4 regions of the Paenibacillus sp. sgz302164 genome follow, and region 1 is predicted to be linked to each of the others. Evidence: riboswitches for the same ligand, from Rfam matches in the RefSeq annotation. Region 1 holds a riboswitch; each other region holds the start of a gene.

Evidence for each region. Region 1 has a riboswitch for cyclic di-GMP ahead of AC0LWT_RS04285 (transglutaminase-like domain-containing protein). Riboswitches for the same ligand answer to the same signal wherever they lie in the genome.
Region 2: another riboswitch for cyclic di-GMP. It lies ahead of AC0LWT_RS26290 (S-layer homology domain-containing protein); the one in region 1 lies ahead of AC0LWT_RS04285 (transglutaminase-like domain-containing protein).
Region 3: another riboswitch for cyclic di-GMP. It lies ahead of AC0LWT_RS38750 (condensation domain-containing protein); the one in region 1 lies ahead of AC0LWT_RS04285 (transglutaminase-like domain-containing protein).
Region 4: another riboswitch for cyclic di-GMP. It lies ahead of AC0LWT_RS14785 (EAL domain-containing protein); the one in region 1 lies ahead of AC0LWT_RS04285 (transglutaminase-like domain-containing protein).

Annotation. Positions count from the first base shown of each region.
Region 1 covers NZ_JBVYOL010000002.1:180,662-182,864, forward strand. Annotated here, with positions in the region: gene AC0LWT_RS04275 (MFS transporter) at 1-490, shown strand, start outside; gene AC0LWT_RS04280 (class D sortase) at 565-1,239, shown strand; cyclic di-GMP riboswitch class I at 1,296-1,384, shown strand; gene AC0LWT_RS04285 (transglutaminase-like domain-containing protein) at 1,398-2,203, shown strand, end outside.
Region 2 covers NZ_JBVYOL010000017.1:160,106-162,308, reverse strand. Annotated here, with positions in the region: gene AC0LWT_RS26295 (amidohydrolase family protein) at 1-755, opposite strand, end outside; cyclic di-GMP riboswitch class I at 1,047-1,158, shown strand; gene AC0LWT_RS26290 (S-layer homology domain-containing protein) at 1,214-1,759, shown strand.
Region 3 covers NZ_JBVYOL010000058.1:9,358-11,560, forward strand. Annotated here, with positions in the region: gene AC0LWT_RS38745 (aldo/keto reductase) at 1-534, shown strand, start outside; cyclic di-GMP riboswitch class I at 819-907, shown strand; partial or broken gene AC0LWT_RS38750 (condensation domain-containing protein) at 1,005-2,203, shown strand, end outside.
Region 4 covers NZ_JBVYOL010000008.1:33,961-36,163, reverse strand. Annotated here, with positions in the region: gene AC0LWT_RS14785 (EAL domain-containing protein) at 1-994, opposite strand, end outside; cyclic di-GMP riboswitch class I at 1,081-1,173, opposite strand; gene AC0LWT_RS14780 (MDR family MFS transporter) at 1,498-2,203, opposite strand, start outside.

The DNA of each region.
Region 1 (2,203 bases):
TTGCGGGGATCACGGCATTCCGGAGGTGATGGCCGCAGGGCTGCTGGCTCTGATGGGGCTGTTCGACCTGATCGGCACAACGCTTTCGGGATGGTTGTCGGACCGCTTCGACAGCCGCTGGCTCCTCTTTTGGTATTACGGGCTGCGCGGTCTTTCCCTGCTCTTTTTGCCGTATGCGCTTGATTCAAGTCCGATGTCGCTCTTGATTTTCTCGGTCTTTTACGGGCTTGATTGGATTGCGACGGTCCCTCCGACCGTGAAGTTGGCTTCGAAAGAGTTCGGCAAAGAAAAGGCCGGGATGATTTTTGGCTGGGTAGTCGTCGCTCACCAGTTAGGCGCATCGGCAGCGGCATATGGCGCCGGATTGATGCGGGACTGGATGGGGACTTATACCATTGCCTTCATCGGCGCGGGATTCGTCTGCCTGCTTGCCGCAGTTATGGCCGTGCGGATTTCGAGAGCGGGAAGCGCGGTTCGTCAAGCGATGTGATGGATTTTGCCAGGAGAAAGAGGTATAATGCCCAATAGATATGAAATCGCGCTAAACAAAGGCAGGAAACCCGCATGATAAGAAAAATCGTTTCCCTGGCATGCATCGTCCTCGGCATCATCGTTTTTCTTTACCCGACGGTCAGCGATCGCTATGAGAGCTATCAGCAGCAAAAAATTTTGCGGCAATGGCAGGAAAATTTGCGCCATATCGATGAACCGGCCCCCGAGACGGATGCGGCGGCGGTCAGCGCTCCTTCTTCGGCCGGGACATCCGCAGAGATGCCGCCGGTAATCCCTTTGAGCGCGGAGCCGACAGCGATGCCGGCAGCGATGGAGCTGAAAAATATCGAGGGCGTTTTAATCATCGACAAGATTAATTTGAAGCTGCCGATATTAACGGATGCGACGCCGGGCAATCTGAAGCTGTCCCTTGCGAGCATTGCCCATACAGGCAAAGCGGGCGAAGTGGGGAATTATGCCATTGCCGGCCACAGGAACCTTACTTACGGCAAAAATTTCAATAGGCTGGACGAAGTGGACGTAGGAGATTTGGTCGAAGTGGACACAGGCAGCAAACAGTTCGTGTACAAAGTCGAAAGCAAACAGTACGTTCTCCCGGAGGATGTCTGGGTGTTGAACGGGAACGGCAAAGACAGCGAGATTACGCTGATTACATGCCATCCGATGGAAAACCCGACGCACCGCATCGCAGTCAAAGGAAAATTAATAGAAACTAAGACTAGTTAAACGGACAAGTCTATGATATAATCGCTCTATTAAAAAAATAAGATTTCGGTGCTTTCCACCGATAAAGGCAAATCTAGCGAAAGCTAGAGACGCAAAACTAAAGGGCCTTCCTTAGCAAGCGCTAAGTTGGCAGCCAGTTACCGAAAGGAGAGTTTTTTATGTTCAAAAAAACCTTTGTATCCATGATGGTCGTTGCACTTCTTCTGATCCTTGCACCGAAAGGGACTTACGCAGCTTCCGCTCAAGCGGCAGTAGACAAAAGCCTTCTGAACAAAGGAGTCGTTACAGTCAACTACGCGAATGCGAAAAATACGAAAGCCCTCGTCCGGATTTCCAAAGGGAACGTCAAATTTGATTATAACCTGGCTGAAGGCGCCCAGTATCCTCTGCAATTAGGCAACGGCAGTTACACTGTTCTCGTTGCGGAGTCGACAGGCGGCAACAAATATAAAGTAGTCGCGCAAGAAACGGTCGATTTGAAGATGGACGACGAAAATGCAGTGTTTTTGCAATCCATTCCGCTCATCGATTGGAACAAAGATACCAAAGCGGTTGTGAAGGCCAAGGAACTGACGGCCAAAGCCGAGACGGACAAGGACAAAATTGCCGCTATTTATGCCTATATTACGGCAAATATTACATATGATAACGATAAAGCGCAAACCGTCGAGGGCGGTTACATCCCGAATTTGGATGAAATTTATGACGCATCGAAGGGAATTTGCTATGATTATGCATCTACTTTTGCGGCCATGGCAAGAAGCGTAGGCATTCCGACCCGTCTGGTTATGGGTTATTCGGCTGAAGCGCCGGAAACTTATCATGCATGGAATCAAGTTTTCCTGAAAGATACGGGCGAATGGGTTACGATCGATACGACGTACGACTCGGCTCGGGTACAAGGCGGACAAGACACGCCGATGCTGAAAGATGCTGCAAACTATACGATCACCAAAATGTATTA
Region 2 (2,203 bases), on a different contig from region 1:
ATATTTAAATCGGGGCCAAGCAAACCGGCTTTATATAGCTTTTCAACGGATCGGTCATCCGGCCCCCAACTGCCGAAGCCAATATGCATGGAACATACCGCACCCAGTTCTCTGGCAAGCTGGATTTCCTGAACCGATGTATCCCAGTGACTAAATTCCGGTCCTCTAATGGCTAACCCCATCGTTAATAATTGATCATCGGAGGAAAAATACTGCTGTTTTACGCGGCGCACATCGTCAGTAACCATTTTTTTGCTATCACGGTTCCAATATTCGGTTTCACCGGAAGCTCCGTACGCGAACACGGCACGAATGCCGGAATGCTGCAAGCCGCGAATCAATTCGTCCGCATGATCGGGAGAATAAATCATCGTCCAATCCAAAAGAGTGGTTACGCCGGCATTGAGCGCTTCCAAAGCTCCCAACAGGTTAGCGGCATAACAATCCGCGGGCCGCAGCCTGCTTCCAAACCCGCCATAATAAATGTTTTGCAAATAGGTAGGCAACGACCAGTCGGCGCCTATAGTTCGCACCAAAGATTCCCAAACGTGCCGATGGGTATCCACCAATCCCGGCATGACAATCATATCCGTTGCGTCGACCATTTCACAATCCGATACTTCGAGATCTTCTTGAATCGTTGCAATGACAGAGTCTTCTACTAAAATGTCCGCTTTCTTAAAATCCCCTAAAGATTTGTCCATCGTCAAAACGCAGCCGTTTTTAATTAAGTAACGTCTACTCAACCTTCCCATCTCCTTTGACAAATGAATGGATTTTACAAAAGTGATGATGAAAAACGAATTTACATCTAATGCTTACAAAAAAAATATTACATAATTTAACATATTTGGTCAAGACTTAATTATGACACTTGCTCAAACGTAGCTCTAAGCTATGATGAAGAAAGAAAAAGATCGGCGCGTGTTCAAGTAGGTGCAAGAAATAAATATTTTGTGGAAATATGTTAGATTATGGGTTAATATGGGACTTGTATTAAATCTTATGTACTATTTTTATAGTTTTAAATGCCTATGAACCAACTGAACACGAAAAGGCAAACCTGTTCGAAAGACAGGGACGCAAAGCCACGGGCCTACTTCTACGAGGGATATGTCGTAAGACATTTCTCGGAGAAACGGCAGCCGGGTTGCCGAAATCGGTTGGTTTTTTGATTTGAGAAAAGTAAATTCATTCCTTTGGGGGTATACAAATGAAAGTATATTGGATTGCATCACTGGCAACTGCCGCACTACTTGGAACTTCCATTCACGCTGCCGGGGCCGATTCTACCACTGCTGCGCCGGGAACAAAAGCGATAACTACCGCCGGTACGGCTTCCACAGGCAGCTTCAGCGACACGAAAGGACATTGGGCGGAAACGACCATCGCTGGAGCCATTCAAAAAGGCTATGTCGACGGCTATCAAGACCATTCTTTCAAACCGAACGAAAAAGTGACGCGCGCCGAGTTTATCAAAATGGTCGATACCGCGCTTCATCTTTCGGTTTCCGGCGCCGCCAGTGGCAGTGACTGGTATTTGCCGTACATTAACGCGGCGGTCACCGCGGGGATTCATCAATGGAGCGACTTTACGAGCGGAGACTGGAATACGCCGATGACGCGTCAAGAAATGGCGCGCATAGCGGTTCGGGCGGCTACCGGCGACAAGAACGCGGATGACAAGAAGTGGATGTACCTTGCGACGAAAGCCGGGCTGATCACCGGCCTGGACGATAGCGGCACACTAGATCGATGAGGTTTATTTTGTTTGCTTCGATGATGAGAATTTTGATATATATCGTAATAAGCTCGATAAGTATTAGGAAAATTTCCCACTAGCTGCAGTTAAGTCTTATTTTTTTGAATTACAGGAGTTGATCTAAAAATGGAGGATGCCCTACCACTTCAACCAAACGATATTAACGACGATCTGGCTCTTTCAATTGTAAGGGCCGTCCTAGATGACTTACAGGGTAGATACGGACTTGATCGAATGATTCTAGGTGGTTCTGACCGAGACGATCAAGAGACCCTCATTTCCATGTTTGAGCATTGGAGGAAATTGGTTTCCCAAAAGCTTTATTTATAGGGATTGATCACGGAAGAATTTAAAGCAAAGACCATTTGATTTGTTAAAAATATGCCATTCTATATTCCCGTTAACATAATCAAATTCCCATGAAAATTCGATCATTTTTCT
Region 3 (2,203 bases), on a different contig from region 1:
ATTAAATATGTGGGTGTAAGCAACTTTTCCGCGCAACAAATGCGCGAGGCCGATCGCGTGCTGCGCGAGCATGGCCTTCGTTTAGTTTCGAATCAAGTGAAATATAGCCTGCTCGACCGGAGAATTGAACAGAACGGAATTTTGGATACGGCTAAAGAACTCGGCGTGGCGATCATCGCCTACTCCCCATTAATGCAAGGGATCTTAAGCGGCAAATTTCACAAAAATCCATCCTTGGTCAAGTCGATCACGGGTCCGCGCAAGTGGACAGCGGCATTCCGGGAGTCGGGCTTGCAGAAATCAAAGCCGCTGATTGAAACGTTGGAACAGTTGGCTCAACAATATAACGCAACGCCAACGCAGATTGCCTTGAATTGGTTGATTAATGCCCACGGAGAGAACGTATTTGCGATACCTGGGGCTTCAAAAGTAACTCATGCCGAGGAAAATGTGAAGGCGATGCAGTTTACCTTGACAGCCGGAGAGATTGAGATGGTCAGCAGCATTTCCAACCAAGTGCTGAGATCGAAGTAATTGTGACCAATATACTTATCATGAATTTTATTAAAAACTTAGAATTTATTGACAAAATTCGATATTTTTTAGATAATACAATTAATTCCATAGGTATATCGATCTAAGAACAGCGAACTAAGCGGATCGCGGATTCATCATGCTAACGGAATTAAGCCGCTAAAGTTGTGCAGAAGTCTCGGCGAATACCGGAAGGCTGTATAAAACTATGGGAGGGGGCCGTTTATGTAAATGGATGAAGCCAAGTTTCTGGTAAGGATGTAAAACAACATACTTATGTTATTTCCCGTTAATCGTAAACACCTCGAAAGTGGTGGACACAAAGCCATGGGTCTAAAGCTGGATAAACAGCCATGATTGCCAGGTTGCCGAAGGAAACTGGGCGAAATTTGTCGTCTGTTCTTCTTAACTATGGGAACAGGCTTTTTTTATTGCAGCGAAAAATCATTCGGAGAACAGGGGGAAACGTTATGGAAACAAGCGTGATAGGTATCGAGGAGTATCCGTTAAGTTCCTATCAGAAAGATATATGGCTCGAGCAAAGTATGCACCCTGGAAAACCTATTTACAACCTTGGCGGGTACATTGAGGTTAAAGGAAAACTGGATACGGCTATCTTTAAGAAGTCCATGCAGTTGTTAATCAGGCAGAATGATTCTCTCAGAACTCGTCTTATTGATAAAAAGGGCGAGCCCTATTTAACAATCCTGCCGGAAATCGACTATGAAGCTCCGTTTCATGATTTTTCGGGGAAGAAAGATCCGAATTCCTTTTGCCTGGATTGGATGAAAAAAGAGTTTTTGAAAATTTTTCAACCGAAGGACAATTATTTTCGATTTGAATTATTACAAGGCGAACCGGGTGTATATTTCATTTTACTTAAAGTTCATCATATGATCATTGATGGATGGGGGTTTGCCCTCCTCATCAGTCAAATGTTTGAAAATTACAATGAATTGGCTCAAGGAATTGGGGAAATGAACAGACCTTCCTATTCCTATACCGATTTTATCTCTGACAACCAGAATTATTTGAATTCTTCAGCCTTTTTGAAGGATAGGAAGTTCTGGCAGAGCAAATATCGAACCGTTCCCGAGCCTTTGCTAAGCAGAGGTTTGAACACGGATGATGATTACGGCGATTCTGTTTGGAGCAATAGGGAAACTTTAACAATAAACAAGGCATTGTACGATCAAATGGTTGAATTTTGTAAGGAGGAAGGTTGTTCGTCGTTCCACTACTTTTTAGGCATACTGTTCCTTTACTTCAGCAGGGTTTGCAATCGAAACGAAATGGTGATCGGCGTCCCGGTTTTTAACCGGGGCAAAGCGCAGTATAAGCAGACCGTGGGACACTTCGCCAATGTGCTGCCGCTTCGGATAAGTCCCGAGCAGGATATAAGCTTCAAAGAACTGATAAAGTTCATCAAGCGTGAGCTTATGCAGTGCTATCGGCATCAGAAAATATCTTTCGGCGAAATTTATCGGGCGGTTTACGAGGATGTCCACGAAAAAGGAAATTTGTTTGATATATCGCTTTCTTTTGAAGAACAGGAAACGAGAGAATCGTTTAACGGCGCAGCGTGCCGGATCGTAAGCATGCCGCATCATCACGAAAGGAATGCGCTTACACTTCTGATATGGGGACAAGAAGGAGAAGCGGATGTAGC
Region 4 (2,203 bases), on a different contig from region 1:
TGCTCTCGGCCTTAACGTACTTTTTCGCCCCTTTGCGCGTGACGACGATATAGTCCCCCTGGATCGTTTCTTCCCCGAAACCCGGCTGGTCGAACGAACGCGAGGACTTGTGGGACTGGGGAAAAATGAACTCCTGCGCATGGCGAAGAAGCAATTCCTTCTGCGTGCATTCAAAAAGCAGCGCCGCTTGCGGATTCGCCTCTTTAATAATTCCATCCTGGTCCGTAATGATCATCGTTAACGGCGACATTTCGTACAGAGCCTGATACTTCCGTTCCAGGGAAGGCAGGAAATCATATTTGATCATGGCATATCTGAGGAAAAAAGTGAAGATAATGAGCGCGAAACTGCTTAATGCCGGAAAATTGACGCCGCTTGGCATAACAGCCGGCATTTTAAAGAATATAAACGCTATCGCCCAAACAAACGAAAAAAGGAGGCCAAGCAAAACCGTGCGCATCTGCTTTCGCTTCAAGTTCAAATCGTATTGATTTACGAACCTGAACCCTGCGGTCACGATGACGATGCAAACAACGGCCGTATACAGCGTGCTGCCCAGCATCAATGCTGTTAGGCCTGCACCGGGTTCCTGGTATTTCCAAATGCCGTTCTGGACGAAATGAACCGTTATCCATGGAGGCGGAAAAAACACCAGCGAGGCCGGAACCAACGGGCTGTAGCAGATCGCCGTCATAACCGGCCGCGGAGTCGATTGAAATCCCTCCGTCAGCCTGAAGCAAAAATGCATCGTCAGACACATGATGATGCAAGCCGGAAAATAAAACAGCAGCAGCGCGATTCGGCCCGCGTATTGGATCGGGGCGATGCTGAACAGCAAATTCCCGATGAAAAACAGCATGGTGGCAAGGAAAAAACAGGCCGCGATTTTATTCAGCCCGTTGTACCGGTTTCGCTGATAAATTTCGATCATCATGTAGAGCAACAAGAGAATTGGTACTATGTACAGGAGTATGGACACTAAATAAGCGATCATGAAGCACACCTCATTATCTTGTTAGTCCGTCATAAACGACCAAAAAAAAAGAAACCTTGCTTTAAGGTTCCTTCTCAGCGGCCTAAAGCGGAAACTGGCTGGCATACGATGTGAATCCTTTTCGTGTAGCCCCTATAGCTTTGCGTCCTTGGCTTTCGCCAAGTTTGCCTTTATCTCTTTAAGAAATATTTAAATTTGTGAATGATAGGTCTAAGTTCCTAGTTATTTTATATCACGTATCACCAAATTTCGTCAATAAAATCCTTAATTATGAAATATCTGGTGCTATCGGCTCCTCGGATGGCTGCTTACTTTTCGGCCCCCCCGCCGACAATCCGCCAAAATCCGACAACGGAGGAGCTATGAACGCCCCCTTTTCGTTAAAGGAAAAAGAGGCCTTCCTTAGCCTATTGTCACAAGCTAATCAGAACCTCTTCTTCAAAGCGCCCTCGGCGCTGCAAGCCGGCAGTCAGACCCAGTCAGACCTCTATTTTGCCGAATGGTCAGGCTTGCAGCTCGGCGGCGGGAACGGCTTCGGCCTCTTTTTTCGATAGCACTTCCTTCTTCAGAAACCAGCAGATAACAAAAGCCGCGATCATAAAGCCCAAAGCGATGATAAAAATGCTCTGGAACGAATTCACAAATACCGCTTGAATCTTCGTTACCAGATCGGCGGATATCCCCGCGGGAATTCCCCCTGTCGCGATATGATCCGCCATGCCCGGAGGAAGCTCGCCGGCCAACCCGGCAACGCCGGTTTTGATTTTGTTAGCGAGCAGGCTGCCGAAGACGCTTAATCCGATTGTCGCTCCAAGCGACTGGAACAGCTGAACGGTTCCGAGCGCTACGCCGCTGTTCTCCTTGGCGACGGATTCCTGAACGATCAGGTTATCTCCTCCGAATAAAGCCCCGATACCGAGTCCTAACAGGACAAAGGTAACAATGATGTACAGCGGCGTTGTCGCAGCATGAACCTGAGACAGCAAACCGACGCCGACGATCGGCAGCAAGAAGCAGACGATAAACAAGTTCCGGTACAGAATCCGGGTAATCAGAAATCCGTTCAGGATACTCGAAGGAATCGCCCCGGCCATAAACGCCAGCGTCAAATATCCGGCAGCGGTTGGACTTAGGCCCATCACGTTCTGAGAGAAAAACGGGAACGCCGCTATTCCGCCCATCAATCCAAGCATTACGATAAACACAAGC